Mesorhizobium onobrychidis: one gene and its partners. The protein of the gene in region 1 interacts with the protein of each later gene in a pairwise test. Links are inferred from orthologs where the notes say so. Each region holds a gene or a part of one and is shown on either strand. Other genes may lie near its edges.

Region 1 (11,681 bases):
TCGACAAGCTGCTTGGCGGCAGTCTTCAGCAGATCAATCCGCATCTGGCCGGTGCCGGAACCCAGATTATTCATCGAGCCGGAATTATCGAGCACAAGGGCTACTTCCAGCGTGTTCTTTAGGCGGATTTCCGAGCACGCCGTGAAGGTTGTATCACTCGTGGTCCCGCCGCCAATCAGCATAGCGGCGGCCGGCAGAAAATAGGGGTGATACGTTAGGGCGCTGCAGAGCTTTAACGTGCCTCCACCCGCATTGCTGTTGGGCAGGGTGACGGTAAGCAACGTATTGGCCGGATCGACAGGGCCGAGATTGGCTTCGAAGAAAGTCTTGGCATAGGCCTTGGCGGCGTCGTCGCTTGCGCCGGAGACGATCTTATGAGCGGTAGCGAGGCCGGCGCCGTCCAGGGCATTCAACGTGGCGTTCTTCTGGCGGAGCAGTTCCGAGTAGTCGACGCTGAGCGCCAAGCCGCCCATGAGCGGCACCATGGTGATGACCGTCATCAGCGTATAGTTGCCACGCCGGTCCCTACCGAATTTTCGGATCATTGCCGTCAGCACCCCGCCAGAACCCCTTTGTCGGCGAACAGATGCCACCAATCCTTAAATTTCAGATTGCTAATATATGTCCAAGATCGACACACTTTTTCAAAGCTCGTTAACCACGCCGCCGCTGGGGCCAATGCCGCCCGCGATCGGGACCGCCGCGGAGTCTCCGGAATCGGCTAAAGCTCTGGAAACGAAAATTTTTGTCCTTTGCGATTATGCCTTCATTGCTGGGCGGCGATGCTGAAACGCGGCGAAAGCTGGTGACAGGGTGAAGAGCTTCGGTTAATGCGGTCCGGCCGCTGCGGATCGTCGGCGGCGGCGCTCGCAACCATCATGACTTGGAAAACGATATGGCGGATTCGCCCGATATCATCGGCTCGCTCGCGGATTTGTCGGCAGCCTATTCTGCCATTCTTTGCGACGTGTGGGGTGTGGTCCACAATGGCGAACGACATTTTCCGGCCGCGGCTCTGGCGCTGGCCACCGCACGCGAAGCGAAGATACCTGTGGTGCTGATCACCAATTCGCCACGCCGCAGCGCCGATGTGGTGGCGCAGATGAATGCGATCGGCGTTCCCTCGGCGGCCTACGACCGCGTCGTCACCTCCGGCGATGTGACCCGCGACCTGATCATCGAGGGCCCGCGAAAGATCTTTCATATCGGCGCCGACCGCGACTTCACGCTCTATGACGGGCTTGATGTCGAGCTGGTCGAGGAGTTCGAGGCATCCGGCGTGGTCTGCACCGGGCTGTTCGACGACGAGGTCGAGAAGCCGGAGGACTACGCCGATCTTCTGCGGCGGCTACGCGCCAGGAACCTGCCCTTCATCTGTGCCAATCCCGACATCGTGGTCGAGCGCGGCGAGCGGATGATCTGGTGCGCCGGGGCCTTGGCCCGCGACTATGCCCAGCTCGGCGGGCGCACGCTTATCGCCGGAAAACCTTACGCGCCGGTCTATGACGTCGCAATGAAGGAGATCGCCGACCTGCTCGGCCGCCCGGTCGAGCGCTCGGGCGTGCTGGCCATCGGCGATGGCATGATGACCGACATCAAGGGTGCTGCCGACAACGGCTTCGACGTGCTCTACGTATCGGGCGGCATCCATGCCCGCGACTACGGCGATCCGCTACAACCGGATCCGACCAGGCTAATTGCCTTTCTGGAAAGGCACGGCTACCGGCCGGTCGCGGTCATTCCGAGACTGCAGTAGGGTCGCGCCATGACGGAAGCCTCGAAATGACGGAAGCCTTCGAACGCGTTTCGGCAATCTCGCCGCTGCCGGCCCATTTGCGGGGTGGCGTGGTGGCGATCGGCAATTTCGACGGCGTGCACCGCGGCCACCAGGCCGTGCTCGAGCGCGCGCTTGCCGAGGCCCGCCGGCGCGGCGTGCCGGCTCTGGTGCTGACCTTCGAGCCGCATCCGAGAAAGGTGTTCCGGCCTGATATACCGCTGTTCGTGCTGACGCCGCCGCCAATGAAGGCACGGCTGCTGTCGCATCTCGGCTTTGCCGCCCTCGTCGAACAGCCGTTCACGCGCGACTTCGCCGCACTGTCGGCGGAAGCGTTCGTGACCGGCGTGCTGGACAGGAATCTCGGCATCATTCATGCCGTGACCGGCTTCGATTTCCACTTCGGCAAGGATAGGCAAGGCGGCCCGGCCTATCTGATGGCGGCCGGCGAACGCCGCGGCTTCGGCGTCACGCTGGTCGACGCGTTTCGCGACGAGGGCGCCGAGGTGGTGTCGTCGAGCCGGATCCGCGCGCTGCTGTGCGAAGGCGAGGTGGCCGAGGCCGCCGGCCTGCTCGGCTACCGCTTCACGGTCGAAAGCGAGGTGATCGGCGGCCAGCAGCTTGGCCGGACGCTCGGCTTTCCAACCGCCAATATGAGGCTTTCGCCGGAAGCCACTCTGAAGGAAGGGATTTACGCCGTCCGCTTCCGTCGCGCCGACGGCACGCTTCATGATGGTGTTGCCAGCTTCGGCCGCCGCCCGACCGTCGATGACAACGGCGCGCCGCTTCTGGAAACCTTCGTCTTCGACTTCTCCGGCGACCTCTACGGCGAGATATGCGCGGTGTCCTTCTTCGGCTTCCTGCGCGCCGAGGTGAAGTTCGACGGGCTCGACGCGCTGGTCGCGCAGATGAAACGCGACGAGGCCGAGGCGAGGGCGCTGCTTGCCGGCGTCAGCCCGCTTTCCGAGCTCGACGCGGCCATTGCTTTTTGAACTTATTTTTTCAGCGCCAGGCCGACCGCAATGAAGGCCCAGCCCTGGAAGATCAGGTCGACGGCGAGAAACAGCCCCAGCACCCATACGCTGTTGACCGGCCAGCCCATGGCGATGATCAGGCCTGCCAGCGCGCTGATGACGCCGGCCGCAACCAGCCAGCCCCAGCCTTTTTCCGGTCTGTGCTTGTACCCGACCCAGGCCCTGAGCACGCCTGAAGCGAGAAGGGCGACCGCCAGCAGGAAGGTCAGCACCGCCGACGCCAGCAGCGGGTTGTAGAAGGCGAAGAACCCGGCGACGGCATAGAGAAGACCGCTGAGCAGCCAGTAGAAGAACCGGCTCCAAGTCTTCACACCGAAGGCATGCATGATCTCGATGATTCCGGCCATCAGCATCAGCCAGCCGACGACGTAGACCGAGGCGACCGTGGCGATGAACAGATTGCCGAAGGCAATGCCGCCGAGGATCAGCAGCAGCACGCCGAGCCCGACGAACCATCCCCATTTCGCCCGCGTCTGACCGATTGCATCCTTTAAAGCGTCGCCCTGCAGGGTCATTGCCGCCATCTCCATCGTCGCCTGGCAACTTGCCGATTTGGAGGGTAGCGCCGAAGGCCTTGCCCGTCCAGCGAGCAGCTCGCGCCAGACGCACGCCAAAAAAGCGAGGCAGCGTTTCGAATTTAAATCAAAGTTTACTGAACCGGCGCCATGGCTCTTGGCCAGGCTGGTTGTTCCCGCCGGTGTTTCGTGCGTATGGAGTGACGATGCGTTCTGTCAGGGTGTTTCAGGTGGTCTTGGCCAGCTTCATGCTGGGCGCGACCGGTGCCGCCGAAGCCGGCGAGGGCGGCCCGGCGGCCGATTCCAGCCTGGTCAAGGAGCGCGGCTCCAGAGATCAGTTCATGATCGGCGTGTCGACGACCTATCGCTTCGATTTCTCGATGTGAGTGCCTTGGCCCGGCAATCGCGTATCTAACGGATGCATTGTGACCTCACAAGCTGCAGGGAAGACACCGAGAGTTCGGGCTTTTCAACATCGCCTGTCTCGGTTAAAAGCCCAGCCATGACGAGCTTTTCGCGCCTTTTCGCGCTGACGATACGAATTACAGGCCCGGTGTTTCGGGCGGCCTGAGCGCCGCCGGAGCCGCCGGGAATTTTTGCGCGCGGCCTCTCGCGCTTTTTCAAGATCATGATAGTTCAATGCCCGGGCTCCTTTGCCGCCGGGCAATGCATATGGCAGACCAATGACCGATACCCCAATGACCGACACTGTTGAAACGATCGACTATTCCAAAACGCTTTATTTGCCGCAGACGGATTTCCCGATGCGCGCCGGCTTGCCCGAGAAGGAGCCGCTGCTGGTCAAGCGCTGGCAGGATATGGACCTCTACCGCAAGCTGCGCGACAACGCCGCTGGCCGCGAAAAATACGTGCTGCATGACGGCCCGCCCTACGCCAATGGCAACATCCACATCGGTCATGCGCTGAACAAGATCCTCAAGGACGTCATCACCCGCTCGTTCCAGATGCGCGGCTACGACTCGAACTACGTGCCCGGCTGGGATTGTCACGGCCTGCCGATCGAATGGAAAATCGAGGAGCAATACCGCGCCAAAGGCAAGAACAAGGACGAGGTCCCGGTCAACGAGTTCCGTAAGGAATGCCGCGAGTTCGCCGCGCACTGGATCAAAGTGCAGGGCGCAGAATTCCAGCGGCTGGGTGTCGTCGGCGACTTCGACAATCCCTATACGACGATGGCGTTCCACGCCGAGGCGCGCATCGCCGGCGAACTGTTGAAATTCGCCATGTCCGGCCAGCTCTATCGCGGCTCCAAGCCGGTGATGTGGAGCGTTGTCGAGCGCACCGCGCTGGCCGAGGCCGAGGTCGAGTACCAGGACTACGAGAGCGACACGATCTGGGCGAAGTTTCCGGTCGTCAGCCTCGCTCGTCAGGTCACCAACGTCGAAGATGGGCAGCCGGCCTTGGATCCAAAGCTGACGCAGACGTCACTGGACTTGCTGGAGGCCCACGTCGTCATCTGGACGACGACGCCGTGGACCATTCCCGGCAACCGTGCCGTGAACTATTCGCCTCGCATCAACTATGGCCTCTACGAGGTCACGGCAGCTGAGAATGCTTTCGGCCCGCAACCTGGCGAAAAGCTGATCTTTGCCGACGAGCTGGCGGAAGAGGCTGCGGTCAAAGCCAAAGTGACGATGAATCGGCTCCGTAACGTTTCGGCGGAAGAGCTTGGAAGCCTTACGCTTTCTCATCCTTTCAAAGGTTTGAATGGCGGCTACGAATTCCCGGTCCCAATGCTCGCCGGCGAGCATGTCACCGACGAAGCCGGCACCGGCTTCGTTCACACCTCGCCCAGCCACGGCCGCGAGGACTTCGACGCCTGGACGGGCGCTGCATCGGAACTGCGCCAACGCGGCATCGACACGGCGATCCCGTTCCCTGTCGACGATGCCGGCTTCTTCACCAAGGACGCGCCGGGCTTTGGCCCGGACCGCGAGGGAGGAGCGGCGCGCGTCATCGACGACAACGGCAAGAAGGGCAATGCCAACCAGGCGGTCATCGACGAGCTGATCAAGCGCAACGCGCTGTTCGCGCGCGGCCGGTTGAAGCATTCCTATCCGCATTCGTGGCGATCGAAGAAGCCGATCATCTTCCGCAACACGCCGCAATGGTTCGTCTATATGGACAAGGAGCTGGGCGACGGCACAACGCTGCGCAGCCGTGCCTTGAAGGCCATCGACGACACCCGCTTCGTGCCGGCCGCCGGCCAGAACCGTATTCGCGCCATGATCGAGGAGCGCCCCGACTGGGTGCTGTCGCGCCAGCGCGCCTGGGGCGTGCCGATCGCCGTCTTCGCCGATGCCGACGGCAATGTGCTGAACGACGAGGCGGTCAACCAGCGCATCGTGGACGCCTTCGAGAAGGAGGGCGCCGACGCATGGTTCGCGGCCGGCGCCAAGGAACGTTTCCTCGGCAACCACGATGCCTCGAAATGGCAGCAGGTGATGGACATCCTCGACGTCTGGTTCGATTCCGGCTCGAGCCACGTCTTCACACTCGAGGATCGTCCTGACCTGAAATGGCCGGCCGACCTTTACCTCGAAGGCTCCGACCAGCATCGCGGCTGGTTCCACTCCTCGCTGCTTGAAAGCTGCGGCACCAGGGGCAGGGCGCCTTACGACACCGTCGTCACCCATGGTTTCACCATGGACGAGGAGGGGCGGAAAATGTCGAAGTCGCTCGGCAACACCGTCGTGCCGCAGGACGTCATCAAACAGTCGGGCGCCGATATCCTGCGGCTATGGGTGGTCACGACCGATTACTGGGAAGACCAGCGGCTCGGTAAGAACGTGCTGCAGACCAATATCGACGCCTACCGCAAGCTGCGCAACACCATCCGCTGGATGCTGGGCACGCTTGCTCATGACGATGGCGAGGAAGTGCCGCTGGACAAGATGCCGGAGCTGGAGCGGCTGATGCTGCATCGGCTCTCCGAACTCGATGAAGTCGTGCGCGCGGGCTACGACGCCTTCGAGTTCAAGCGCATCACCCGTACGCTGCTCGACTTCATGGTGGTCGAGCTGTCGGCGTTCTATTTCGACATCCGCAAGGACGCGCTCTACTGCGAAGCGCCGTCCAGCGTGAAGCGCAAGGCTTCCGTGCAGGTGGTGCGCCGTCTGTTCGACTGCCTGGTGAAATGGCTGGCGCCGATGCTGCCCTTCACCATGGAGGAGGCCTGGCTCGACCGTCATCCGGACGCCGTCTCGGTGCATCTCGACCAGTTTCCGCAAATCCCGGCCGATTGGAAGAATGAGGCGCTGGCGGAAAAATGGCGCAATGTGCGGCAAGTCCGTCGTGTCGTCACCGGCGCGCTGGAGATCGCACGCGCCCAGAAGGTCATCGGCTCGTCACTGGAAGCGGTGCCGGTCGTCACGCTCGACGATGCGGCGCTCGAAGCAGCGATATCAGATGTCGACATGGCCGAAATGGCGATCACCAGCGATCTGGTCATTGCGCAGGGCAACGCGCCTTCTGGCGCCTTCACGCTGGACGACGTTAAGGGCGTCGCCGTGGTGATCGAGAAGGCCGAGGACCGGGGCCTGATCAAATGCGCGCGCTCATGGCGCTACACGGCCGATGTCGGGCAGGACAGGGAATTCCCCGATGTTTCCGCGCGGGACGCGGCGGTTCTGCATGAATTGAAGGCGCTTGGCCGGCTTTAATGCATGTCGCCCAAAAGTGCGTAGCGGTTTTGGGACAACGATATGCACAGCCAGAATGCATGTCGCCCAAAAGTGCGTAGCGGTTTTGGGACAACGAACATGCACGGCCAGAATGCATGTCGCCCAAAAGTGCGTAGCGGTTTTTGGGACAACGACATGCACGGCCAGAATGCATGTCGCCCAAAAGTGCGTAGCGGTTTTTGGGACAACGACATGCACGGCCAGATCACCATATCGGTGCACAAATGCCACGGCGGGCGGCTGATCAGCCCCCGCTCGTTGCCCTTAACGAGTGGTTGAGGTAAACACGCGAAACTCCGGACGACAAATTGTCGCCGGATTTCCGTCGCAAGAGCATAGACGATGGGAACCGTCCTTTGGCCGGTGGCGATCGAGAGGCTGTCTAGAGTGGGACTTTTTGGCATGACCGAAAGAACTTGCGCGCGGGTTGCGCTGCTGGCGCCGCTTGTCGTATCCGGCTTGGCCCTTTCCGGCTGCATGGGCTCGCCGACCTACGGGACCGACAAGACCGCCTCCGCCCAGCTTGCCGGCGATCTCACCAGCGCTTTTTCAGTCATGCCGAAGAACAAGGAAAAGATCGACTACAAGCCGCGCCCCGAACTGGTGAAGCCGGCGCCGGGACAGAAGGAATTGCCGCCGCCGCAGGACAGCATCGCGACGGCAAGCGCCGATTGGCCGGAATCGCCCGAGCAACGCCGCGCTCGCCTGCGTGCCGAGGCCACGCTCAATCAGGACGATCCGTCCTACCAGGCGCAGATCGTCGATGACGTCCAGACGGATCCAACCGCGATCAAGGCTGCGATGGCGCAGTCGGCTTCCAGTCATCCGCCGGCCTGGACTCCGGCGGATTCGGACAAGGGCCGCGCCGCCGAGGTCAAGCGCCGCCTCGCCGAAGGCAAGCAGGGCGACCCGAACACCCGCAAATATCTGAGCGAGCCGCCGGTGCAATACCGCGCCGCTGCCGCCACCGCGCCGGTGGACGACATCGGCGAGGACGAATACAAGAAAGAACGCCGCCTCAAGAAGGAAGCGGCCGCCAAGAACAAGAGCGGCATGTTCGACTGGCTGCCGTGGTAAGCTGTCAGCGCTAATGCATGTCGCGCAAAAGTGTGCAGCGGTTTTGCGATAACGACATGCATAAAAATAACAACCTAAAGCGCGTCGCATGAGGCCGGTCAAGCGCGACGCGCTTTAGGGAAAGCTGGCGATGCTACAGTTCGCGCCTCTCCTTGAAAAAATCCTTCAAAAGCAGCGCCGCGTCGCTTTCGGCCATGCCTGTATAAATGTCTGGCACATGATGGCAGGTCGGTGAGGCGAAGAAGCGCACGCCGTTGACCACAGCGCCGCCCTTCTCGTCAGCGGCGCCGAAATAAAGCCGGCGCAGCCTGGCGAAGGAAATGGCGCCGGCGCACATGGCGCAGGGCTCCAGCGTCACATAGAGATCGTGGCCGGTGAGCCGCTCGCTCGACAGCTTGCGGCAGGCCTCGCGGATCGCCAGCATCTCGGCATGGGCGGTGGGGTCGGAAAGCTCGCGGGTGCGGTTGCCGGCACTGGCAACGACCGTATCGCCGCTGGCGATGACCGCGCCGACCGGCACTTCGCCACGCAGGGCGGCGGATTCGGCCTCCTTCAGCGCCAGCGCCATGAAATCCGGCCGCTTCAAGCGGTTTCCATTCCTATTATCTCCTCGCTACTCCGGCGTGATCCTGTTATCTAGCGCATGACCCCGAAAACCGGAATCGGTTTCGGAGGGATCATGCGCCAAATCAAAGTCCTACAGCGTCCTTTGCGCGTCCGTACGGACGCGCGGCGCTGTAGTGCAAACGAGCAAAAGCCACATGGACGACAAAGACAAGAAATTCCCGCGCCAAAAGGGCCCGCGCAAGAACGGCCCGAAACCGTCGGGTCCGCGTGGTCGCGATGCCGCCGCCGGCAAGGGCGGCAAGCCGTCCTTCGGCGCGAAAAAACCTTACGCGCCGCGTGGCGACCGCCCGATGGCGGCTGACGGCGAGCGGCCGAAGCGTGACTTCAAAGGCGGCGACCGGCCGATCAGCAAGGCGCCGCGCCCTGAAGGCAGGCCCTATGAAAAGCGTGAGGGGCCGCGCAAGCCGTACGCCCCGCGCGGCGACCGCCCGATGGCGGCTGACGGCGAGCGGCCGAAGCGCGACTTCAAGAGTGGCGACCGGCCGTTCAGCAAGGGGCCGCGCCCTGAAGGCAAGCCTTATGAAAAGCGTGAGGGGCCTCGAAAACCCTATGCGCCACGCGGCGACCGGCCGATGGCAGCCGGCGGCGAGCGGCCGACGCGCGACTTCAAGAGTGGCGACCGGCCGTTCAGCAAGGAGCCGCGTCCGGAAGGCAAGCCTTATGAGAAGCGCGAAGGTCCGCGCAAGCCCTACGCGCCGCGCGGCGACCGGCCGGCGGCTGCCGAAGGCGAGCGCAGCGAAAGGCGCTTCGACCGTCCCAAGCACGACTTCGGCGATCGGCCCAAGCGCGATTTTGGCGGTGATCGGCCCCAAGGGGCATCGGGCGCCGGCTTCAAGCCGCGCCCGCGTCCGGCCGAGGCGACGGAAGAGGCTGGCGAGCGCATTGCCAAGCGGCTGGCCCGCGCCGGCCTTGCCTCGCGCCGCGATGCCGAGGAGCTGATCGCGGCCGGCCGCGTCAAGGTCAATGGAAGGGTGCTGTCCTCGCCCGCCTTCAATGTGATGCCCGGCGACATCATCCATCTCGACGGCATGGAGATCCCGCCGATCGAGCGCACCCGGCTGTTCCTGTTCCACAAGCCGGCCGGCGTCGTCACCACCAACCGTGATCCCGAGGGCCGCAAGACCGTCTTCGACGTGCTGCCGGCCGACCTGCCGCGGCTGATGACCATCGGCCGGCTCGACATCAACACCGAAGGCCTGCTGCTGCTCACCAATGATGGTGGGCTGGCGCGCGTGCTCGAACTGCCGGCGACCGGCTGGCTCAGGCGCTACCGCGTGCGCGTTCACGGCAAGGTCGAGGAAAGTGCGCTCGCCGGCTTGCGCGAAGGCATTGCCGTCGACGGCGTCTTCTACGGCGCCATCGAGGCGACGCTCGACCGCGAGCAAGGCACCAACGCCTGGCTGACGCTCGGCCTGCGCGAGGGCAAGAACCGCGAGGTCAGGAATATACTGGGCTCGCTTGGTCTCGACGTCACACGGCTGATCCGCATTTCCTACGGGCCGTTCCAGCTCGACGACCTGCCCGAGGGCCATGTGCTGGAGATCAAGGGCCGCGTGCTGCGCGACCAGCTCGGCGAACGCCTGGTCGAGGAGTCCGGCGCCAATTTCGACGCTGAGATCACCAAGCCGTTTTCCAACAGGCCGGTGCGGCGCGAAGCGGTGCGGGAAGAGGAGCCGGAGCGGCCGAAATTCACCCGCGACGGCGAACGCCGTCCGATCGGCGAAGGCGGGCTGATCAAGAACCGCAAACGCCGCGAAGGCAGCCGCGACGAGGCGCTGGGCAAGCTGTCGACAAGTCCCGGCAGAAGCTTTGGGCCGGAAAAGAGCTTTGGTGAGCGTGGCCCTAAATCTGAACGCAGCGGCCCCGAACGCGGCGGCTTTGGCGATCGCGGCCCCAAATCTGAACGTAGCGGGCCGGGCGGCTTTGGCGGCAAACCGGGCGGCGGGAAAAAGTCCGAACGCGAGCAGCGCCCGATCGAGCCGCCGGGCCAGCGCAAGGCCAATGTCTGGATGGCGCCGGGCGCACGGCCGATCGGCAAGGGCAGGGCGGACGCTGATGCCGCCAAGGCGGCCGAAGCCAATGAACGCAAGGCCTCGTTCAAGCCGTCTTATGGTAAGCCCGCCAAGCCCGGAGGCGCAAAGCCGTTCGGCAAGCCGCGTGGTGCCGAGGGTGACGGTGCCAAAGGCGGCGACCGGCCGCGCAGTGGTCCTGGAGGATCAAGGGGAGGCAATGCGGATCGTCGGCGGTGAGTTTCGCGGGCGTCCGCTGGCGACGCCCCGCTCAAGCGCCATCCGTCCGACCACCGACCGCACCCGCGAGGCTGTCTTCAACGTGCTGGCGCATCGCTTTCCCGATAGGCTGGCCGGCGCGCGCGTGCTCGACCTGTTCGCCGGCACCGGGGCGTTCGGCCTCGAGGCGCTGTCACGCGGCGCATCTTATGGCGTCTTCATCGAAGAATCAGCGGAAGGGCGCGGCCTGATCCGCACCAATGTCGAAGCCTTCGGCCTCACCGGGCGTACCAAGATATTCCGTCGCGACGCTACCGCTCTGGGCGAGGCGGGCACGATGGCCGCGTTCGGCCTGGTGTTCGCCGATCCGCCCTATGGCAAGGGCCTGGGCGAGCGTGCCTTGCGCTCGGCCAAGGCCGGCGGCTGGCTCGCCCCCGGCGCGCTCTGCGTCGTCGAGGAGGCGGCAGTGGCGCCGTTCGAGGCAGGGCCGGGCTTTTCGATTGTCGACGAGCGCAGCTATGGCGAGACGGTCATCCGGTTTATCGAGGTTGGGTGAGCGCGGCGGCGATTGGCGCTTCCTCGCCCCCAATCCTTCATTGGGGGAGAGGTGGCCGCGAAGCGGCCGGAGAGGGGGACGGTTGTGCGACCCTCCACCATTCGAGACGTTCAAGTCAGCTCTTCCTCGGTTCGTCGGCGCAGACCCCCTCTCCGTCTCGGCTTCG
Region 2 (11,027 bases), 1.9 Mb from region 1 along the record:
CGCCGAATTTCTCTATGCCTGCGTCCAGAGAACGATCGAGCAGGACCTTCCCAACGAAACCGAGTTCCTGCGCCGCTACGATCAGTTCCGGCAGCAGGTCGACGCCTTCATCGACATGCCGGAGCAGCTGATCAATCTCCTCTTCCACTTCCTGCATCAAAATGGCGGCCGCCTGTCGAATCGTGCCCGGGAAAAGGACTTCGCCGCGCTGACCGATGAAGAGGCCGAACGAATCGAGGCGATCTACAGGCAGGTCTTTGGCAACGCTTGAGAGACAGCCGCCGGCGCGCAGCACCCGGCGACTCGCGAGAGGTAAGTGGTGAATGGTGAAGATTGCACACAAGACGTGACGAAATCACTACTCACTACTCACTACTCACTACTCACCACTCACCATTCACCATTCACCATTCGATCCTCCTCCCTCCGACGCTCACGCGATCGTGCGGCCGGCCCAGAGCCGAGTGACTGTGGAAACCGAGCGGGAGCTCTATATGATGCTGACGCAATAGCCCTGACGCCCACGAACCCTGTCGCTTATCCGGAGATCTCATCCATGACCTTGAGCACACGCAAGCTGGGCAGCCAGGGGCTGCAGGTATCGGTGATTGGCCTCGGCTGCATGGGCATGAGCCAGTCCTACGGTCCGGCCGACGAAGCTGAATCGATCGCCACCCTACACCGCGCCATCGAGCTCGGCTGCACCTTCCTCGATACGGCGGAAGTCTATGGCCCGCACACCAATGAGGCACTGCTCGGCCACGCCCTGAAGGGCCGGCGCCACGAGGTGACGATCGCCACCAAATTCGGCTTCCGTATCGAAAACGGCAAGCAGATCGGCACTGACCGCAACAGCCGGCCCGAGCATATCCGTGAGGCGGTGGACGGCTCGCTCAGCCGGCTCGCCACCGACCATATCGACCTGCTCTACCAGCACCGCGTTGACCCGGCGGTGCCGATCGAGGATGTGGCGGGTGCTGTCAGCAAACTAATCACCGAAGGCAAGGTGCGCTTCTTCGGCCTGTCGGAGGCGGGTGCCGCCAACATCCGCCGGGCGCATGCCGTGCATCCGGTGTCGGCGGTGCAGAGCGAATATTCGCTGTGGGAACGCAATCTGGAACCGGAAATCATCCCGTTGCTCAGCGAACTCGGCATTGGCCTGGTGCCGTTCGCGCCGCTTGGCCGCGGCTTTCTCACCGGCGACGTCAAGCGCGCCGAAGACTATCCGGAAGGCGACTTCCGCCGCGGCGATCCGCGCTACCAGGGCGCCAACTACGACGCCAATGTGCAGGCGGCCGGAATTGTCCGCGACATCGCGGCGGCCAAGGGCGTCAAGCCGGGCCAGATCGCGCTGGCCTGGCTGCTGCACAAGGGCAGCGATTTCGGGCTCGACATCGTGCCGATCCCCGGCACCAAGCGCAGAAAGTACCTCGAGGAGAATGTCGCCGCTGCCGCGATCAAGCTCGACGCCGTCGCAATGCAGGCGCTCGACGACGCGCTGGCGCCGGGCAAGGTCGCGGGTGAGCGCTACAACGAGCGCGTCATGGTGACGATCGACCGGTAGGTGGCATCTACGGCAGCTTCGCCAGTTCGGCAGCGTGGCGGATGGCAAGCAACGCGTCCCGGTTGGTCACCGGATAGCCTGTGATGAAGCGTTCGACCGAAAAGCCTGGAAATTCGGCTCTCAAGCGGGCCGCGGGGCGCGCCGCCTCGCCGGCCTCGCCCATGGCCGCATGCGAAAGCGCCAGGAACATCAGCACGTCCGGCGACTCCGGCGAACTCCTGTGGAGCGCCGCAATGGCCTGCCCGTGTCTGCCGGCGACGAACAGGATGCGGCCTTGCATGCCGAAATACCAGGGCGGGGCCAATGGATTGAGGCGCATGGCACGCTCGATGAGCGGGATCGCCTCGGCCGGATCGCCGACGACAAGCGCCTTGCTGCCGGCCAGCAGCGGCAGTATGCCGGCGTGGTTGGAGCCGTATTCGAGAGCGTGCCGGTGCGCGCGCTCCGCTCCTTCGAGATCGCCAAGGCATGCCCTGACATTGCCAAGGCATGCGTGAGCGCAGCTGTCCGTCGGGTCGAGGCGCAAAGCGTTTTCGGCCGCCGTCCGCCAGCTCTCGATCGACGTCAGCACGTCGTCGCCAAAGCCGTTGCAGGCCTCGATCGAATAGGCGTAAGCGAGTTCGGCCCAGCAGTTGGCGAAGGTAGGATCAAGCTCCAGCGCGCGTGAAAATAGGCGGATCGCCTCGACATTCCCGGCGCGGCTGAACGTAGTGTGCTGTTCGAGGGCAAGCAGATAAAAATCATAGGCCCGCAAGCTGGCCGGCGGCTTGCGGCGAACAGCATTGCGGCCGACCGTGGCCAGCGTTCCGTAACTGCCGGCGAACACATTGATGATGCTTTCGGTCAGGCTGTCCTGCAGCGCGAAAATGTCCTCGACCCGGCGATCGTAGCGCTCCCTCCACAGGCTGACGCCGCTACGGGCATCAGCAAGCTCTATCGTCAAGCGAATCCTCTGGTCGTCCGCACGCAACTGGCCCGATACGAAATAGGTGACGCCGAGCGCCTTGCCGTCCGCCGCGAAATCGGCCGGCTTGCTGCCCAGTGATTTCATCGTGTGGAAGGCGATGACAGGCAAGCCCGCGTATCGCGCCAGGTCGATGGTGATGTCCGACGACAGGCCGTCGGCAAAGCGGCGCCAGCGCTCTTCGGAATTCAGGCATTCGATCGGAAATATGGCGAGCACCGGCGGAGCGTCCGGCAGGGGTGACAGCCCGTCCGGCCGAGCGCCGGAAGCGCCGGCAAAATACGCCGCGAGCCCGATCTTGGTACGCACGCCAAGTTTTTCGTAGATGGCCGCAAGGTGGGTGCGAACAGTGGTTGGGGCAATGAAAAGTGCATTGCCGATTTCGCGATAGGTCATTCCGGTTGCGAATTTTTCCGCGACCGCGCGCTCGCGACCCGACAAGGCATCGAGCGTCTGCGCTTTCGAGGCGTCGTTGACCGTCATGGTGGAACCCGTCCCAGGACAGAATACTACAAATGCAGGAGGCCGAATACTGCATCTGCCCGATCCCGCCGCAGGCGCACAAATTGCAAGCTCGCTTGCGGCAACAAGCTGCTATCAGGGGAGGTTTTCATGCGTCCTGTTTCGATAATGCTGGCATGCACGATCTTGAGTCTTTCCGCCGTCCAGTCGCCGTTGTTCGCAAGAGGATGCAGGCAGGTGCTGGAATCGGATGTGAAAATCACGAGCATGCGCGTCTATGCCGACGTTCTGGCCAACGCCGCCCACAACGGCTGGGACTACACGCCTGAATCGATCGTCAGCGGCTCAAAGCGGCATTTCGAGGAGATGAAGCTCCAGTTGAACGACGCCGGCTATGAGATCGTCCCCGTCGGCGTCCGCCTTTATTGCAAACGGTGGGACAAGCTCGCCGCCCGCTAGCAACCAGCGATCCGCCCTTTGCGGCGCAAGCTTTGTCGAGACATCGATATGTCGAAGGTGCAGGCTAACTGTCTGCTTCTGCTTGCTGCTGCCTTTTGGGGCTTCGGTAATGTTGCGCAGAAGACTGTGCTGGATCATCTCGATCCGCTCAGCGCCGTGGGCATGCGCTGCCTGATCGCGGGGCTCATGGTCGCGCCGCTGACGATGCTCGAATGGGGAAGGAAATCCGGGCCCGGCTACTGGATGAGCCTCGCCAAAGTCAGCGTTCTGTTTTCAATTTCGATCATCATCCAGCAGGTCTCCTATCTCGACACCTCGGTTACCAATGCGAGCTTCCTGGTGAGCACCGCAACGGTGATGACACCGCTCGCGGCCTGGTTGCTGATTGGCGAGCGCCCGACTGCTGTTGGCGGGCTTGCGGCTGCCATGACAGTGGCCGGTGTCCTGCTGCTGTCCGGAGGCTTGACCACCAGCTTCAGCCAGGGCGATGTCGCTGCGATACTTTCGGCCGCGTGCTACGCGCTTTGGATGGTGGAGCTTGGTCGCCACATGCAGACCCACGGCGCGCCGGTCGCGGCGGCTGCCGCGCAATTTCTCGGCGCCGCCGTGCTCACCCTGCCGCTCGGCGCCCTCCAGGGTAATCTGTCGCTGGCAGCCATCAGCGATGCAGGCCCGGAACTCGCCGTGCTCGGCATCTTCTCGACCGGGGCCGCCTTCGGCATCCAGACGGTCGCTCAACGCTTCACATCCGCCAGCCATGCCGCGGTGATCGTCAGCGCGGAGAGCGTGTTCGGAGCGATTGGCGCTGCCATATTTTTGGGCGAGCGGCTGTCGCCGGTCGGAGCAGTCGGTGCTGCGGTCGTATTTGGATCAATCACCTTGCTGTCGCTGACGACCGACAAAATCAGCAAGCCGGCGGTGGCAAACTGAGAGATTGTCGGGGCGCAACCTCTGCGCCATACGCGTCAGCGTGATCAACCGCGCGCTGGCGACGTGAAGCGCGCGGACCCACCGCCATCAAGATCAAAGGCCTGAGAGCCGCACCGGCGGCGTTGGGCGTTCTTGCGCAAACCTCCGGCCTTGGCTAGCATCCGCGCGCCGGCGCCGAGCGGAGGAGAACGTCGCGGTGGACCGGCTGGAGCGCCGTTGCGTCCCCTTGGGCGCTCAAAGGACACTCCATTTCTGGATCGACGCATGAACCTGCCAAAGACCCATTCCGGTTTCGGGGTCATGCGCTCATGTGGAGGAGACTAAATTGATCAACAGACGTGAATTCCTGCTGTCGTCCGTGGCGATCGGCACAATGGCGCTGGCCGCTCCGCAACTGGCTTTCGCCCAGGACAAGCTGACCATTCTGGGTTCGGTGCCGAGCCTCGGCTTTCCGTTCTTCGTTCACATGCTGAACCAGATCAAGGCGGAGGCGCAGGCGCAAGGCGTCAACCTGACCGAGAGCGACGGCCAGAACTCGGCGCCCAAGCAGACCGCCGACATCGAGGCGGCGCTCGTGCAGAAGGTCGACGCCATCGTCATCTCGCCGCTTGACGTCAACGCGCTGGCGCCGGCCATCGAGCAGGCGGTCCAGGCCGGCATTCCCGTCGTCACAATCGACCGCCGCGTCGACGGCGTGGAAGGCATCCTCGCCCATGTCGGCGCCGACAATGTCAAGGGCGGCGAGGCCGAGGCGCAGGCCATGGTGGCGGCGTTCCCGAACGGCGCCAAGATCTTCCATCTGCAGGGCCAGCCCGGCGCCGGCCCGGCGATCGACCGCAACAAGGGCGTGCACAACGTGCTCGATCCGCTGAAGGACAAATACCAGATCGTCTTCGAGCAGACCGCCAACTTCGCCCGCGCCGAGGCGCTGTCCGTCACCGAGGCCGGCCTTGCCGCCAACGGCAAGCCCGACGCGATCATCTGCGCCAATGACGACATGGCGCTTGGCGCGGTTGAAGCCTGCGCGGCGCGCAACTTCACCGACGTCAAGATCTACGGCTTCGATGCGCTTCCCGAAGCGCTGGTCGCCGTGCGCGACGGCAAGCTGGCCGGCACCGTCGAACAGTTCCCCGGAGAGCAGTCGCGCACTGCGGTGCAGATCGCCGTCGCCTATGCCAAGGACAAGACCGAGCCGAAGGAAAAACTCGTGCTGCTGACGCCGATCGTCATCGGCAAGGACAATCTCGACAAAGCCGAGCGGCTCGGCGAGACGAAGTAGACTGCGAAGCCGGCGGGACAGCACCCCCCTCTGGCCTGCCGGCCATCTCCCCCTCAAGGGGGGAGATTGGCAGTTTCAACGCGCCGCCCTCTCTTCAACGCCGAAGATTAGCGAAAGCGGCCATGACATCCAATCTCCCCCCTTGAGGGGGAGATGTCCGGCAGGACAGAGGGGGGTGTTCAAGCGCGGCGTGAACAACTGCATCGAAGGAGCATCCTTTGCCAGCCGAAGCCACTGCGCCATCGCCATCCCCCGCCCTCCTCGCCGTCGAGGGCGTGACCAAGCGCTTCGCCGGCGTGACCGCGCTGAGCGATGTCTCGCTCGAGGTTCGGCCCGGCGAAATCCTCGGCCTGCTCGGCGAGAACGGCGCCGGCAAGTCGACGCTGCTCAAGATCCTGTCCGGCGTGATGCCGCCCTCCAGCGGCCGCATCGTCTTCGACGGCGTCGAATTCAATCCGCACAACCCGCAGGACGCCAAGCGCCTGGGCATCGTCACCATCTACCAGGAACTGAGCCTGATCCCGACGCTGACCGTGGCGGAGAATATCTTCATCGGCCGCGCGCCGCTCGGGCCGCTCGGCCTGGTCAGCTGGCGGAAGATGGAGGAAGACTCGCGCGCGATCATCGCCCGCGTTGGTCTGGACCTCGACCCGACTACGCCGGTGTCGGCACTGTCTGTCGCCGAACAGCAGCTGGTCGAGATCGCCCGCGCGCTGTCGCTGAAGAGCCGCCTCATCATCATGGACGAGCCGACCTCGGCGCTGACCGAAACCGAAGTGCAGAAGCTGATGTCGATTATGGGCCGGCTGCGCAAGGATGGCGTCGCCATCATGTTCGTCACCCACAGGCTGGAAGAGGCCTCTGCCATCTGCGACCGCATGACGGTGCTGCGCGACGGCAGGCTGGCCGGCCATCTCGACCGCGACGGCGGGCCGATCAAGCTGCCGAAAATCATCGAGAAGATGGTCGGCCGCGCCGCGTCCGAGCTTTATGCCAGGCCGACGCTGCGCGACGTCGCCGGCGACGTCAGGCTTTCGGTGCGCGGCCTGCGCACGGTGCGCGATCCGCAGGCGCCGCACGCCATCGTGCTCGAAGGCGTCGATCTCGACCTCAAGGCGGGCGAGATCCTCGGCGTCGCCGGCCTCGTCGGCTCAGGCCGCACCGAACTGGCCCGCGCCATCTTCGGCGCCGACCGCATCGCCGCCGGCACCATCACGCTCGACGGCAAGACGATCGCGCCTGAAACACCCGCCGACGCCATCGCGCTCGGCATCGGCCTGGTGCCGGAAGACCGCAAGCACCAGGCGATCTTCGCCGCGCTCGGCATCCTCACCAACTTTTCCATCGCCGCGCTCGGCCGCTACTCCAACGCCGCCGGCTTCATGACCGAGCGCCGCGAGCGCGAAGCGCTGGCAAGCTACAGGAAGACGCTGTCGATCCGCATGGCCTCGCCCGAGCAGCCCATAGAGGGGCTGTCCGGCGGCAACCAGCAGAAGGTCATCCTTGCCCGCTGGCTGGCGCGCGACCCCAAGGTGCTGATCGTCGATGAGCCGACACGCGGCGTCGATGTCGGCGCCAAGGCCGAGGTGCACCAGATCCTGGTGCAGCTCGCGGCGCGCGGCATCGCCATCATGATGATCTCGTCGGAATTGCCCGAAGTGCTTGCGGTGTCGGACAGGATCGTCACGATGCGGCGCGGCCGCATCACCGGCGAGATGCCCGGCATCGAGGCGACCGAGGAAAAACTGATGGAACTGATGGCGCTCGATCAAACGCAGGAAGCGACGCAATGACCAGCACGACCGAACAGACCCAGCGCGGCGGCATCAATGTCGCGCGCCTGCTGATGAGCTTCGGCCCGCTGATGTTCCTGGCGCTGCTGATCATCGTCTTCACCGTCCTGAAGCCGAGCTTCATCGACCCCATCAACATCTTCAACATCATGCGGCAGATCTCGATCACCGGGCTGATCGCGCTCGGCATGACCTTTGTCATCCTCACTGCCGGCATCGACCTGTCGGTCGGTTCGCTGCTGGCCTTTTGCGGCATGGTCGCGGCGGTGGTCGCCAAGGGCGGCACCGCCAACACGCTGTCGCTGTCGACGTCCGGCACGCAAGGCTTTGGCTGGTTCGCAGCCCTATTGGCCGCCGTCGTCGTCGGTGCCATTGCCGGCGGCGTCCAGGGCTTTGCCATCACCAGGCTGAAGGTGCCGCCCTTCGTCGTCACGCTTGGCGGCCTCACCGTCTTTCGCGGCCTGACGCTGACGATCTCCAACGGCGGCCCGATCTCCGGCTTCGACGCCTCGATGCGCTGGTTCGGCACCGGGCTGATCGGCCCGGTCCCGGTGCCGGCGATCATTTTCGCGGCGGCGGCGATCCTCTGCCACATCGTCTTGCGCTACACGCGCTACGGCCGCGCCGTCTACGCCGTCGGCGGCAATGCCGAGGCGGCGCGGCTGTCGGGGCTGCGCGTCGACCGCATCCTGATCTCGGTCTATGTCATCGTCGGCTTCTTCGCCGGCCTCGCCGCCTTCGTGCTGTCGGCGAGGCTCAATTCCTCGGAAGCCGTCGCCGGCATCGGCTATGAGCTGACGGTGATCTCGGCGGTCGTCATCGGCGGCACCTCGCTGTTCGGCGGCATCGGCTCCGTCGGCGGCACGGTGGTGGGTGCGGCACTGATCGGCGTGCTGCAGAACGGGCTACAGTTCAACAACGTCTCCTCCTATACGCAAAGCATCGTCATCGGCTTGATCCTCATCCTCGCCGTGGCCTTCGACCGCTGGCTGAAATCGCGGGTGCGGCGGTGAGGGGGCAGTACGTATCTAGCTCGACGGGACTCCGAAAGAGCGCCGTCGGCGAAGCTGCCAATCTCCCCCCTTGAGGGGGAGATGTCCGGCAGGACAGAGGGGGGTGTTCGAGCGCAGGACAGAGCGAGATAAGGCGATGACTCATTACCCAGTGTCGCCGAACAACCGCGGCAATGCGCGCAAGATGAAGGCCATGACGGATGCCGAGCTGAAGCTCTGGAATGAGATCAGGGCGCACCGTCTCATGGGATTGGCGTTTCGGCGACAGATGCCCATAGCCGGCTACATTGTCGATTTTGCCTGTCCGGACAAAAGGCTGATCGTCGAACTCGACGGCTCTAGCACGCTCAGGCCGAACCCTCGGCATCGGATGCTCGCAGAAGCGCGAGGCTTGAAGCAATTGGCTGGACCATCCTGCGCTTCTGGAACGACGATGTCGTTCGCGACCTCGACAACGTCTGTCAGCACATCGTGATCGCAGCGGGCCTAGCAGGCGCGGACATGGGTTGAGCGTTGGTCGCGGACCTGGATCGCGCAAAGCTGGCGGGACAGCGCCCCCCTCTGTCCTGCCGGACATCTCCCCCTCAAGGGGGGAGATTGGATGTCACCTCGGCTTTCGCCAGTCTCCAATGTTGGCTGAAAGGCGCCCACTCAGGCACTCACGCATCCGCGCCGCAATCATTTGCGCTCCTCCTTGCCGGCTCCCAATCGCTGAGCCGACAGGAACATCAACGTATAGGCCGCCTTGCGGCGATCCCAGCCGGCCGACTCGACCGCGTCCAGCAATCCGTCGACAAGCGGGCCAGTGCCGTCTTGCACTCCGTTTCATAGTCGAAATCTGTCCTGGGAAGGGTCGGCGCGGCGATCTTTCCCAAACTGTTCATCATGTCCATGGCAACACCTGCATATGGTACCGGGCACGACCGTGCCCGCCTTCGCGTCGGCGGGCACGGTCGTTTGTCCTCAGAAGCCTGGCGTCAGTAATCCATGCCGCCGGCCGGCATGGCCGGAGCGGCCCCTTCCTTTTTCGGCTTCTCGGCCACCATCGCCTCGGTGGTCACCAACAGGCCGGCAACAGAGGCGGCGCCCTGCAGCGCGGTACGCACGACCTTGGCCGGATCGATGACGCCCTGTCCGTAAAGGTCGCCGAACTCGTTGGTCTGGGCGTTCCAGCCATAGCCGAAGTCGGTCGTCTCGCGCAGCTTGCCGACGATGATCGAACCTTCCGCACCGGCGTTCTCGGCGATCTGGCGCACCGGCGCTTCGATGGCGCGACGCACGATGTCGACACCGGTCTTCTGGTCGGGATTGTCGACGGCGACGTTGTCGAGCGCCTTCGCCGCCCTAAGCAGCGCCACGCCGCCGCCGGGCAGTATGCCTTCCTCGACCGCCGCGCGTGTGGCGTGCATGGCATCGTCGACGCGATCCTTGCGCTCCTTGACCTCGACCTCGGTCAAGCCGCCGACGCGGATGACGGCGACACCGCCAGCGAGCTTAGCCAGCCGCTCCTGCAGCTTCTCGCGGTCGTAGTCGGAGGTGGTTTCCTCGATCTGGGCCTTGATCTGGCTGATGCGCGCCTGGATTTCATCCTTGCGGCCGGCACCGTCGACGATGGTGGTGTTCTCCTTCTCGATCAGCACCTTCTTGGCGCGGCCGAGCATCTCCAGCGTGACGTTTTCGAGCTTGATGCCGAGATCCTCGCTGATTGCCGTGCCGCCGGTCAGGATGGCAATGTCTTCCAGCATCGCCTTGCGGCGGTCACCAAAACCCGGCGCCTTGACGGCTGCAACCTTCAGGCCACCGCGCAGCTTGTTGACGACCAGCGTCGCCAGCGCCTCGCCTTCGACGTCCTCGGCGATGATCAGCAGCGGCTTGCCGGATTGCACGGCGGCTTCGAGCACGGGAAGCATGGCCTGCAGGTTGGAGAGCTTCTTCTCGTGGATCAGCACATAGGGTTCTTCGAGCTCGACGCGCATCTTGTCCTGGTTGGTGATGAAATATGGCGAGAGATAGCCGCGGTCGAACTGCATGCCTTCGACCACTTCCAACTCGGTCTCGGCGGTCTTGGCTTCCTCGACAGTGATGACGCCCTCATTGCCGACCTTTTCCATCGCCTCGGCGAGGAAGCGGCCGATCTCGGCATCGCCATTGGCCGAGATGGCGCCAACCTGGGCAATCTCGTCATTCCTGGTCACCTTGCGGGCATTGGCCTTCAGTTCGGCGATGATTGCTTCGACCGCCTTGTCGATGCCGCGCTTCAGGTCCATCGGGTTCATGCCGGCAGCAACCGCCTTGGCGCCTTCCTGGACGATCGACTGGGCCAGAATCGTCGCGGTCGTGGTGCCGTCGCCGGCGGTGTCGCTGGTCCTCGATGCGACCTCGCGCACCATCTGCGCGCCCATGTTCTCGAACTTGTCCTCAAGCTCGATTTCCTTGGCGACGGTAACGCCGTCCTTGGTAATGCGCGGGGCGCCGAATGACTTGTCGAGGATGACATTGCGGCCCTTGGGACCGAGCGTGACCTTCACTGCGTCGGCGAGGATATTGACGCCGCGCAACATCT
Region 3 (8,487 bases), 1.5 Mb from region 1 along the record:
CAGCCCTCTTCTCGACACTCGGCCGCACGGCAGCCCGTGCGCTCGAATCGAGCTGGGCCGGCCACCAGATGCGCTATTTCCGGAACAAGCTGATTGCCAATATTAGGGCCGGCGACCTCTCTACGGCCCATGTCGACAAGTGGAAGCCGGAAACCTGGCCCAAGGAGGTCAGGGGCGTCGGCTTTACCGAGGCCCCGCGCGGCGCGCTCGCGCACTGGATCAAAATCAAGGACGGCAAGATCGACAACTACCAGTGCGTCGTGCCCACCACATGGAACGGCAGCCCTCGCGATCCGGCAGGAAATATTGGCGCCTTCGAGGCTTCGTTGATGGATACGCCGATGTCAGACCCCACCCAACCTCTCGAAATCCTCAGGACCATCCATTCCTTCGATCCGTGCCTAGCATGCTCGACGCATGTCATGAGCCCGGACGGTCAGGAAATGGCCAAGGTCCAGGTCCGGTGAGGAGGATAAGTCATATCCATGAAACTCTCGCAGCCGCCGACGCCGACGGTGAAAAGGCCGTCGAGCACAAGAGCATCTATGTTTACGAAGCCCCGGTGCGCATCTGGCACTGGGTCAACGCCGTCTCGATCCTGACGCTCGCGCTAACCGGCTATTTCATCAGCTCGCCGCTGCCTTCCGTGCCGGGCGAGGCCATCGCCAATTTCCTGATGGGGTATATCCGCTTCATCCACTTCGCGGCGGGGCAGGTCCTTGCCGTGTTCCTTATCCTCAGGGTCTACTGGGCCTTTGTCGGCAATATCCATGCCCGCCAGATCTTCTATGTGCCCTTCTGGAGCGGCCGCTTCTGGAAGGAATGGCTGCATGAGTTGCGGTGGTACACGTTCTTGGCCCGGCAGCCGAAGTATGTCGGCCACAACCCGCTTTCCCAGTTCACCATGTTCCTGATGTTCACCGTGCCGCTCTTCTTCATGGTGATCACCGGCTTTGGGCTCTATAGCGAGGGTGCCGGCCGCGACGGCTGGGAATATGCGCTTTTCGGCTGGGTGTTCTCGATCTGGTCCAACAGCCAGGACATCCACACATTCCACCATCTCGGCATGTGGGTAATCCTCGTCTTCGTCATGGTTCACATTTATGTGGCGATCCGCGAGGACATTATGAGCCGACAGAGCATCATCTCGTCGATGATTTCCGGCGAACGGCTCTTCAAGGACAGTGAGGACTAGATGGTCGCCCCAAATCCCTTGGCCTCTTCGCCTTCCCCTCGGATTCTCGTGCTTGGCATAGGCAATATCCTCTGGGCCGATGAAGGCTTCGGCGTGCGCGCGGTGGAAACCTTCCACAAGGCGTATCGGGTGCCCGACAACGTCACCGTCCTCGATGGCGGCACGCAGGGGCTCTATCTCGTGCAGTTCGTCAATGAACACGATCGTTTGATCGTGTTCGACGCCATCGACTACGGCCTCGAGCCGGGCACGATAAAGATCGTGGAAGACGACGAGGTGCCGAAATTTACTGGCGCCAAGAAGATGAGCCTGCATCAGACCGGCTTCCAGGAGGTGCTGAGCGCCGCTGACCTCATGGGGCACTGTCCCGATCGGCTGGTTCTCATCGGGTGCCAGCCGCTGGGTCTCGAGGACTGGGGCGGCCCGCTGACGACGCCTGTCAAGGCAGTCATACCGCGCGCAATCGAAACGGCAGTAGGAATACTGCGGGACTGGGGCGTCGTCGTCACCGCGCGACCGGAAGGGGCCGGGGTTTCGCCACTACTTGAAAACGACATCGATTTCGAACGTTACGAGCGCCGAGCCGAATCGGCCGCATTGCGCTATTGAGGAGGATATCATGAATTTCCGTAGGGTTGCGGCGACGCTCGTCGTGATGGCGCTACCGGACATCGCCCACGCGCATGCCGGCCTTCACACCGACGGCGCGGTTGCCGGCTTCAGCCATCCGTTCAGTGGTCTCGATCATATCCTGGCGATGGTCGCGGTCGGCTTCTGGGCCTTGACGCTGGGCGGTAAAGCCCGATGGATCGTTCCCTTGGCCTTCGTGACGGTTATGGCGGTGGGCGGCGGCCTGGGTATTTATGGCCTCGCTTTTCCAATGGTGGAAACCGGGATCGCGCTGACCGTCGCGCTGCTCGGTCTGCTGGTTGTTTTCGAAGTGAAGGTTTCAACGTCGGTCGCGGCGACGGTGGTTGGAACATGCGCGCTCTTCCATGGCCACGCCCATGGCACCGAACTTCCGGCGATGGCGCATGCGGGCGGCTATGTGGCGGGCTTCATGGCTGCCACGGTCATCCTGCATCTCACCGGTTTCGGGCTGGCCTTGTTGAGGTTCGGCAACGCCCAGCGAGTTGCCGCGCGGACCGCCGGCGTGGCCATTGCCCTTGCCGGTGCAGTCCAGCTGGCCGGCTGAACTTCTCCCAGGGCTGAGGCCGGACTTCTCCCAGGGCTGAGGCCGGTCGGTAGTCGTGTGGGGACCCTGCACACCGCGGCTCCCGATTTCATAAGATCTGGACGACGGAGGAGGAGCATCATGTGCATCGGCATTCCCATGCGGGTCGTCGCCGGCAATGAGTTCGTCGCGCACTGCGAGCGACATGGCCGGATATCCTCGATCTCCCTCATGCTGGTCGGCCCACAACCGCCGGGAACCTACCTACTCACCCATCTCGCCTCCGCCATCCGGGTGCTGGACGCCGACGAGGCCCGCGCCATCGACAACGCACTCGCGGGTCTTGCTGAAGCTGTCGAGGGGAGGGCTTTCGACGCCCTCTTTGCCGATCTCACCTCGCGCGAGCCGGAACTGCCGCCGCATCTGCGTAGCGAGTGAGAAAAAAATTTCCAAAGGGGAAGGACTTTCCACCTCGGCCGTAGTGACGATTTAACATCTGAGCCAGATAGCGATAGCTGCGAGTTTAACGAAGCCCATGAAGTTTGCCAGCAGCTTGTCGTAGCGGGTTGCGACACGGCGGAACTGCTTGTGCAAAAGAAGCGCTCGATGAGGTGAGTGTCGTAGGGACGCTGGACCTTGCGGTTGCGCTTCGGTGGGATGACGGATTTCAGCTCCCCTTTCAGCGATCTTTTCGTGCAGGTGGTCGGCGTCATAGCCCTTGTCGGCGATCGTGGCACCAGCCTCGAAGCCATCGACGGGATCATGGGCAAAGGCGATATCGTTGCGCTGTCCGGGGCTGGCGATCAGGCGAACCGGTAGCCCGAGCGCATCGCCAGCTGCATGAATCTTGGTGCTCACTTTCCCAAGTCTGGCACGCCGCTTGCTTCTCATTTCCTTCGAATGCTTTGCATCGTGATTTGTGGAGGAGACTATGCCATCTGTCCTGGTCCGCGCCCTGAGCGAGCGGGCGCGCCTGCCCCTCATCGACGAGACGAACATCGATGCCTTCCTCGCTCCGGCGGCGGGTGAACCCGACAATGCCGTGCTGTTCTTCACCGGCGATCCGTCGCAGCGTCCGGAAGCCGATGACGTCGCCGTCGTCCTCCCGCATATCCTCAAGGCCTTCCAAGGCCGCTTGCGCGGCGCCGTGGTCCTCCGCACGGCCGCAGACAAGCTAAAGGCCCGCTTTAACGTCGTTGTGATGCCGAGCCTCGCCGTGACTCGTCGAGACCAACCGGTCGGCGTGCTGGGCAAGATCCGCGACTGGTCCGAATATGTCGAGAAGATCAGCGCCTGGCTCGCGCCCAACGCGCCGGTCATGGTGCCCTCGGGCGGACTGAAGGTCGAGATCACCCATGCCGGCAAGGAGATCGCGCGATGAAGGCCGGACTCTGGGTCGCCCCCGAGGGCGAGGATGCGGCGATGACGGTGATGCCGATCGGCGCCGAGGCGCCGCTGCGTGCCCGCAAGCTCAATTTCCTCGCCACCAGCAGCGCCGAGGAAATGATCCACCGATGTCGGCGGACGGCGATGCTCCTGCCGGAACTCGCTGACGCGCTCGCCGTTCAGAAGGCCGACCGGCCGGGCCGGCTATTCGACATCACCGATTTCCCCGACGACGACAAGGAACTGATCGCCCAGACTCTCGGCGAGGGCGAGGTCGCCGGCATCGCGGCATTGGCGAACGGCATCACGGCCCAGATGCAGGAGGCGGTGATGGCTGGCGTCTGGCGCGTCCGTTTCACCGACGGTGAGGGCCGGCTCATTGCCGACTATGTCGAGGTCGCGAGCATTCCCGCCGCTGTCAAACAGGCGTGTTCGGCGCTGCCGGAGTCGATCAGCCACGGGCCGGCGCCGACCGGCGCCATGAACGTCATGCCCGTGCTGACCGAGATCGGTGATCGCATCGCCCGTTACAGCGACGGTGATCCGGGCCATATCATCACCTTCTCGCTCTTCCCGATGAGCCCGGAGGACATGGCCTTCCTGCAGGAAACGCTGGGTGCCGGGCCGGTGCAGCTCACCTCGCGCGGCTATGGCACCTGCCGCATCGTGGTGACCGGCGCGCGCAATGTCTGGTCGGTTCAGTTCTACAACGCCATGGACACGATCATCCTCGATACGTTGGAGATCTGCGACATTCCCTCGGTCGCGATCGCCGCCGAGGATGATTTCCGCGACTCCGAGGCGAGACTGCGTGAGATCGAGGAGGCCTATTTCAAATGAGCGCCTTCGAGAATTTCGGCAAGCGCGAGACCGTGTCGGACGACGACCAGATGGAATGCGGTATCTGCTGGCATGTCTATGATCCCGCTGAGGGTGACCCGGTCTGGCAGATTGCTCCGGGGACGTCGTTTGCAGACCTGCCGGAAGACTGGCGCTGCCCAAATTGCGATGCGCTGCAATCAAAGTTCATGAGGCTAGGTGATGGACGCTGACGTCGCAGAGATGTCCGAGATCGATCCCGCGCAGGCGCTCGGCCGGCGGCTCGAGGCCTGCTACCGGCACATTTACGCGACCGCCATGGCCGATGTGCCGATCTGCAATCCCGCGCTTGGCATTGCCTCGACCGGTTTTCGGACTTACGGCGGTCGTGCGTTCGGCATCGTGATTACACCATGGTTCATGAATCTCGTGGCAGCGGATCTGCCGCAGGGCCCTTCCTCCGCCCCAGCTGCCACCGGTACGACCCTCCGTGTCGGCCTGCCGGCGGGTGAGGTCGGGTTCATTGCCGGTGAACTCGATGCGATTGACCGTGTCGATTCCTGCTCGCTGTTTTCTCCGGTCTTCGAGTTCGCGACGATGGAGGCTGCCCTCGAAACAGCGGACGAAGCGGCCCGGGCCTTCTTTGATCCTGCCACGCTCGAACCGCCGCCCGCCCCGCCCGCGGCGGTCAACCGGCGTGACCTGTTGGGCGGGCATTTCCGCAGGCGCGAGGAGGCGTCGGAATGACATTCCTTCTCGGGGCAGGCACGATAAGGATCGACGTAACCGTGTCGCGCGCGCTTGCCTGTTCCGTCGCGGTGAAGGCGAACCGCCCCCAGGGGCTGACGCGCATGTTCGTCGGCCGCAGGCCCGAAGAGGCGTCCCCTCTTGCCGGTCAAGTCTTTTCGCTCTGCGGTTTTGCGCAATCCGTAGCGGCGCGGCTCGCTGTCCTGAATGCAGCGGATATGGCGATGAGGGTGGACGAACGGATCGGCTCCGGCGCCGGATTGCTCGCCGAGCGGATTTTCGAACCCTTGCGGGCACTCATCCTCCATTGGCCATGCCCCCTGCCGGCATCGCTCGGCGCAACCGCCGGTAGACATCTCCGCGAAGCGCTGGCCGCTTCGCAAGCAATCATCGCCGCGGCCAAGGCCGGGCAAATCGACAGGGCGCATTTGGCGGCCGCCGCTGCGCGGTTGTCTGCGGCGGCCAGCAAGCTCGGCATCCCGAGCCAGGGCGACACACCTTTGCCGGAATCAGCCTGCGCCGCGATGTTGCAGGATATAGGCGACGATCGGGTCTTCAATCGCCGGCGGCCCGATCCACTGACCATTAATGACGATCCGGAAGTCATCGCCCGGCTTTGCGCTGAGCCCGGCTATGCAAGCCTGCCGCATCTCCTAGGCCGCGTCGCGGAGACGGGCGCTTATGCCCGGCTCGCCGCCGATGACGTGGAGGCTTCCCATCTGGTCCAACGACTGCTAGCCCGCATCAACGACGTGCGCCTCTGCCTCAAACAACTGACGGCTCTCGCAGCAACCGGCAAGCACGACGGAGCATCACTCGCCTGCGGCGGGACCACGCCGGGCGCCGGTGGCTATGGTGCTGTGGAATGCGCGCGTGGCCGGCTCTATCATCAGGCCGAGATCGGCGGTGACGGCAGGCTTTCGTCCTATCGCATCCTTGCCCCGACCGAATGGAATTTTCATCCCGCCGGCCCCTTCGTCGAGACACTGCTGTCGTCACCCGTCGGGACCGATGAGGCCGCCGTGAGATCGGTGTCGCGGCTCGCGGTCCTGTTCGATCCTTGCGTGGCCTTTGAGGTCAATGTTCGCGAGGCCGCACATGCATGAAATGTCGCTGATGGAGAGTGTGATCGAGATCGTCTGCGACACGGCGCGGCAGAACTGCGCGACACGCGTGAAGTCGGTCCGGCTCGACGTGGGCGTGCTGAGCCACGTCGAACCGGCTGCGCTGATGTTCTGTTATGAGGCCGTGCGACACGGCACGATTGCGGACGAGGCGACGCTCGAGATCAACCGCATTGCCGGCGAGGGCTGGTGTTTTGACTGCGGCAAGACGGTCGCCTTGGAGGAGCGGTTCGGCGCCTGCCCGGACTGCGGACGGCATCGGGTCCAGATGACGGCAGGCGACGAATTGAAGATCAGGGATATGGAGGTGAGATGATGTGCACGGTATGCGGTTGCGGGACTTCTTCCGTCGAGGGTGAAAAGCACGAAGAGCGCGGGCACGGTCACAGCCATGACCATCATCACGACCACGACGACCACCACCATGGCGATGGCGGGCATGATCATCACCATGCCGCGGACTGCAGCGACCATTATGGCAAGGGGATCGCCGGCGTCAATGTACCAGGCATGAGCCAGGAGCGGATCATCCAGGTGGAGAGAGACATCCTCTCCAAGAACGACGCCTATGCGGAAGAGAACCGGCGATATTTTGAGCGCCAGGGCATCTTTGCGCTCAACTTCGTCTCCAGCCCCGGCTCGGGCAAGACCAGCCTGCTGGTCCGCACGATCGATGACCTAAAGGACCGCCTCACGATCTCGGTTATCGAAGGTGACCAGCAGACCTCGAACGACGCGGCCCGGATCCGCGAGACCGGCGCCCGCGCCATCCAGATCAACACGGGCAAGGGCTGCCACCTCGACGCCCACATGGTGGGCCACGCGGCTGAGGATCTCGCGCTCGAACCAGGCTCTGCGCTCTTCATAGAGAATGTCGGCAACCTCGTCTGTCCCGCCGCCTTCGATCTCGGCGAGGCCCACAAGGTTGTGGTGCTGTCAGTCACCGAAGGCGAGGACAAGCCGCTCAAATATCCCAACATGTTCGCCGCCGCCGAACTGATGATCCTCAACAAGGCCGACCTGCTGCCGCATCTCGATTTCAATGTCGGCCTCTGCATCGCCAACGCCCTGCGCGTCAATCCGCGCCTCCAGACGCTGACGGTCTCCGCCCGCACGGGAGAGGGCATGGAAGCCTTCTATGCGTGGCTCGAGGCATCCGCCGCCCACCGGGCCGCGTGACCGAAGGTGGCATGAACCATGGCGAGGGCGCTCGCACGACCGATCGAAAACCCGATCCGGCGGCTCAGGCTCCGGGTGCGCGGCGCCGTGCAGGGTGTCGGGTTCCGGCCCTTCGCCTACAGGCTCGCGCGGACTATGCGGCTTTCTGGGTTCGTGCTGAACGACAGTGCCGGCGTGCTGATAGAGATCGAGGGTCCGGATGCGGGCCGCTTTCCCGACGCGATCCGGACCCAGGCGCCGCCGCTCGCCCGCATCGACTCGATCCACGTGCTCGAACTCTCGCCAGCCGGTGGCGAGCGGTTCGAGATACTCGAGAGCCTTGGCGGCAAGAGCGCGACCCGGATCGGCGCGGATGCCGCGACCTGCGCCGAATGCCGGTGTGAGCTGACCGATCCCGCGAGCCGCTTCTTCGGTTATCCCTTCGTCAACTGCACCCATTGCGGCCCGCGCTTCACCATCACTCGCGCGCTGCCCTATGACCGGACGCAGACCTCGATGGCATCGTTTCCGATGTGCCGTGCCTGTGCCTCGGACTATATCGATCCGGAGAACCGGCGCTTCCATGCCGAGCCGGTCGCCTGCCCCGATTGCGGCCCGAGTCTCAGCCATTCGATCGCGGAGATTGCGGCGCGGCTCGAAGGCGGCGCCATCGTCGCGCTCAAGGGCATCGGCGGTTTCCACCTGCTCTGCAACGCCCGCGACGATACAGCGATCGATCTCCTCCGGCTGCGCAAGGCTCGTGACCAGAAGCCGTTTGCCGTCATGGTCGCCGGCATCGAGGCGGCGCGGCAGTTCGCACGACTGAGCTATGCCGAAGAAGCCTTGCTGACCTCGCCCGCGAGCCCGATCGTGTTGGTCGAGGC

Evidence for each region.
Region 2: the proteins of ileS (region 1) and IHQ72_RS15705 interact in binary tests that used the Escherichia coli proteins (3 or more experiments, as listed by UniProt). The link is inferred for Mesorhizobium onobrychidis from one-to-one orthologs.
Region 3: the proteins of ileS (region 1) and IHQ72_RS32385 interact in binary tests that used the Escherichia coli proteins (3 or more experiments, as listed by UniProt). The link is inferred for Mesorhizobium onobrychidis from one-to-one orthologs.

What each region holds. Positions count from the first base shown.
Region 1 is NZ_CP062229.1:5,083,609-5,095,289, reverse strand. What follows is about bases 3,714-7,206. They hold ileS (isoleucine--tRNA ligase), read left to right. Parts: upstream 3,714-4,021; coding sequence 4,022-7,006; downstream 7,007-7,206. Outside these bases: IHQ72_RS25290 (TIGR01459 family HAD-type hydrolase), read left to right, coding at 896-1,756; IHQ72_RS25285 (bifunctional riboflavin kinase/FAD synthetase), read left to right, coding at 1,783-2,766; IHQ72_RS25280 (HdeD family acid-resistance protein), read right to left, coding at 2,769-3,323; IHQ72_RS25265 (hypothetical protein), read left to right, coding at 7,430-8,104; IHQ72_RS25260 (nucleoside deaminase), read right to left, coding at 8,238-8,690; IHQ72_RS25255 (pseudouridine synthase), read left to right, coding at 8,866-10,980; 16S rRNA (guanine(966)-N(2))-methyltransferase RsmD, read left to right, coding at 10,961-11,515. UniProt on the Escherichia coli protein: Catalyzes the attachment of isoleucine to tRNA(Ile). As IleRS can inadvertently accommodate and process structurally similar amino acids such as valine, to avoid such errors it has two additional distinct tRNA(Ile)-dependent editing activities.
Region 2 is NZ_CP062229.1:3,147,195-3,158,221, reverse strand. What follows is about bases 3,844-6,682. They hold IHQ72_RS15705 (substrate-binding domain-containing protein), read left to right. Parts: upstream 3,844-4,707; coding sequence 4,708-5,658; downstream 5,659-6,682. Other genes in these bases: IHQ72_RS15700 (sugar ABC transporter ATP-binding protein), read left to right, coding at 5,877-6,682; IHQ72_RS15710 (DMT family transporter), read left to right, coding at 3,844-4,379. Outside these bases: IHQ72_RS15735 (Fic family protein), read left to right, coding at 1-271; IHQ72_RS15730 (aldo/keto reductase), read left to right, coding at 557-1,564; IHQ72_RS15725 (LuxR C-terminal-related transcriptional regulator), read right to left, coding at 1,572-3,011; IHQ72_RS15720 (hypothetical protein), read right to left, coding at 3,038-3,259; IHQ72_RS15715 (hypothetical protein), read left to right, coding at 3,243-3,449; more of IHQ72_RS15710, read left to right, coding at 3,498-3,843; more of IHQ72_RS15700, read left to right, coding at 6,683-7,451; IHQ72_RS15695 (ABC transporter permease), read left to right, coding at 7,448-8,464; IHQ72_RS15685 (hypothetical protein), read right to left, coding at 9,143-9,283; groL (chaperonin GroEL), read right to left, coding at 9,442-11,027. UniProt on the Escherichia coli protein: Part of the ABC transporter complex RbsABC involved in ribose import. Binds ribose. Also serves as the primary chemoreceptor for chemotaxis.
Region 3 is NZ_CP062229.1:6,544,537-6,553,023, reverse strand. What follows is about bases 1-2,999. They hold IHQ72_RS32385 (HyaD/HybD family hydrogenase maturation endopeptidase), read left to right. Parts: upstream 1-1,195; coding sequence 1,196-1,804; downstream 1,805-2,999. Other genes in these bases: IHQ72_RS32375 (HypC/HybG/HupF family hydrogenase formation chaperone), read left to right, coding at 2,511-2,807; hupE (nickel permease HupE), read left to right, coding at 1,815-2,390; cybH (Ni/Fe-hydrogenase, b-type cytochrome subunit), read left to right, coding at 464-1,195; IHQ72_RS32395 (nickel-dependent hydrogenase large subunit), read left to right, coding at 1-467. Also shown: IHQ72_RS32365 (thioredoxin domain-containing protein), read left to right, coding at 3,301-3,750; IHQ72_RS32360 (hydrogenase expression/formation protein), read left to right, coding at 3,747-4,595; IHQ72_RS32355 (rubredoxin), read left to right, coding at 4,592-4,807; [NiFe]-hydrogenase assembly chaperone HybE, read left to right, coding at 4,797-5,321; IHQ72_RS32345 (nickel-dependent hydrogenase large subunit), read left to right, coding at 5,318-6,427; hydrogenase maturation nickel metallochaperone HypA, read left to right, coding at 6,420-6,761; hydrogenase nickel incorporation protein HypB, read left to right, coding at 6,761-7,624; carbamoyltransferase HypF, read left to right, coding at 7,643-8,487.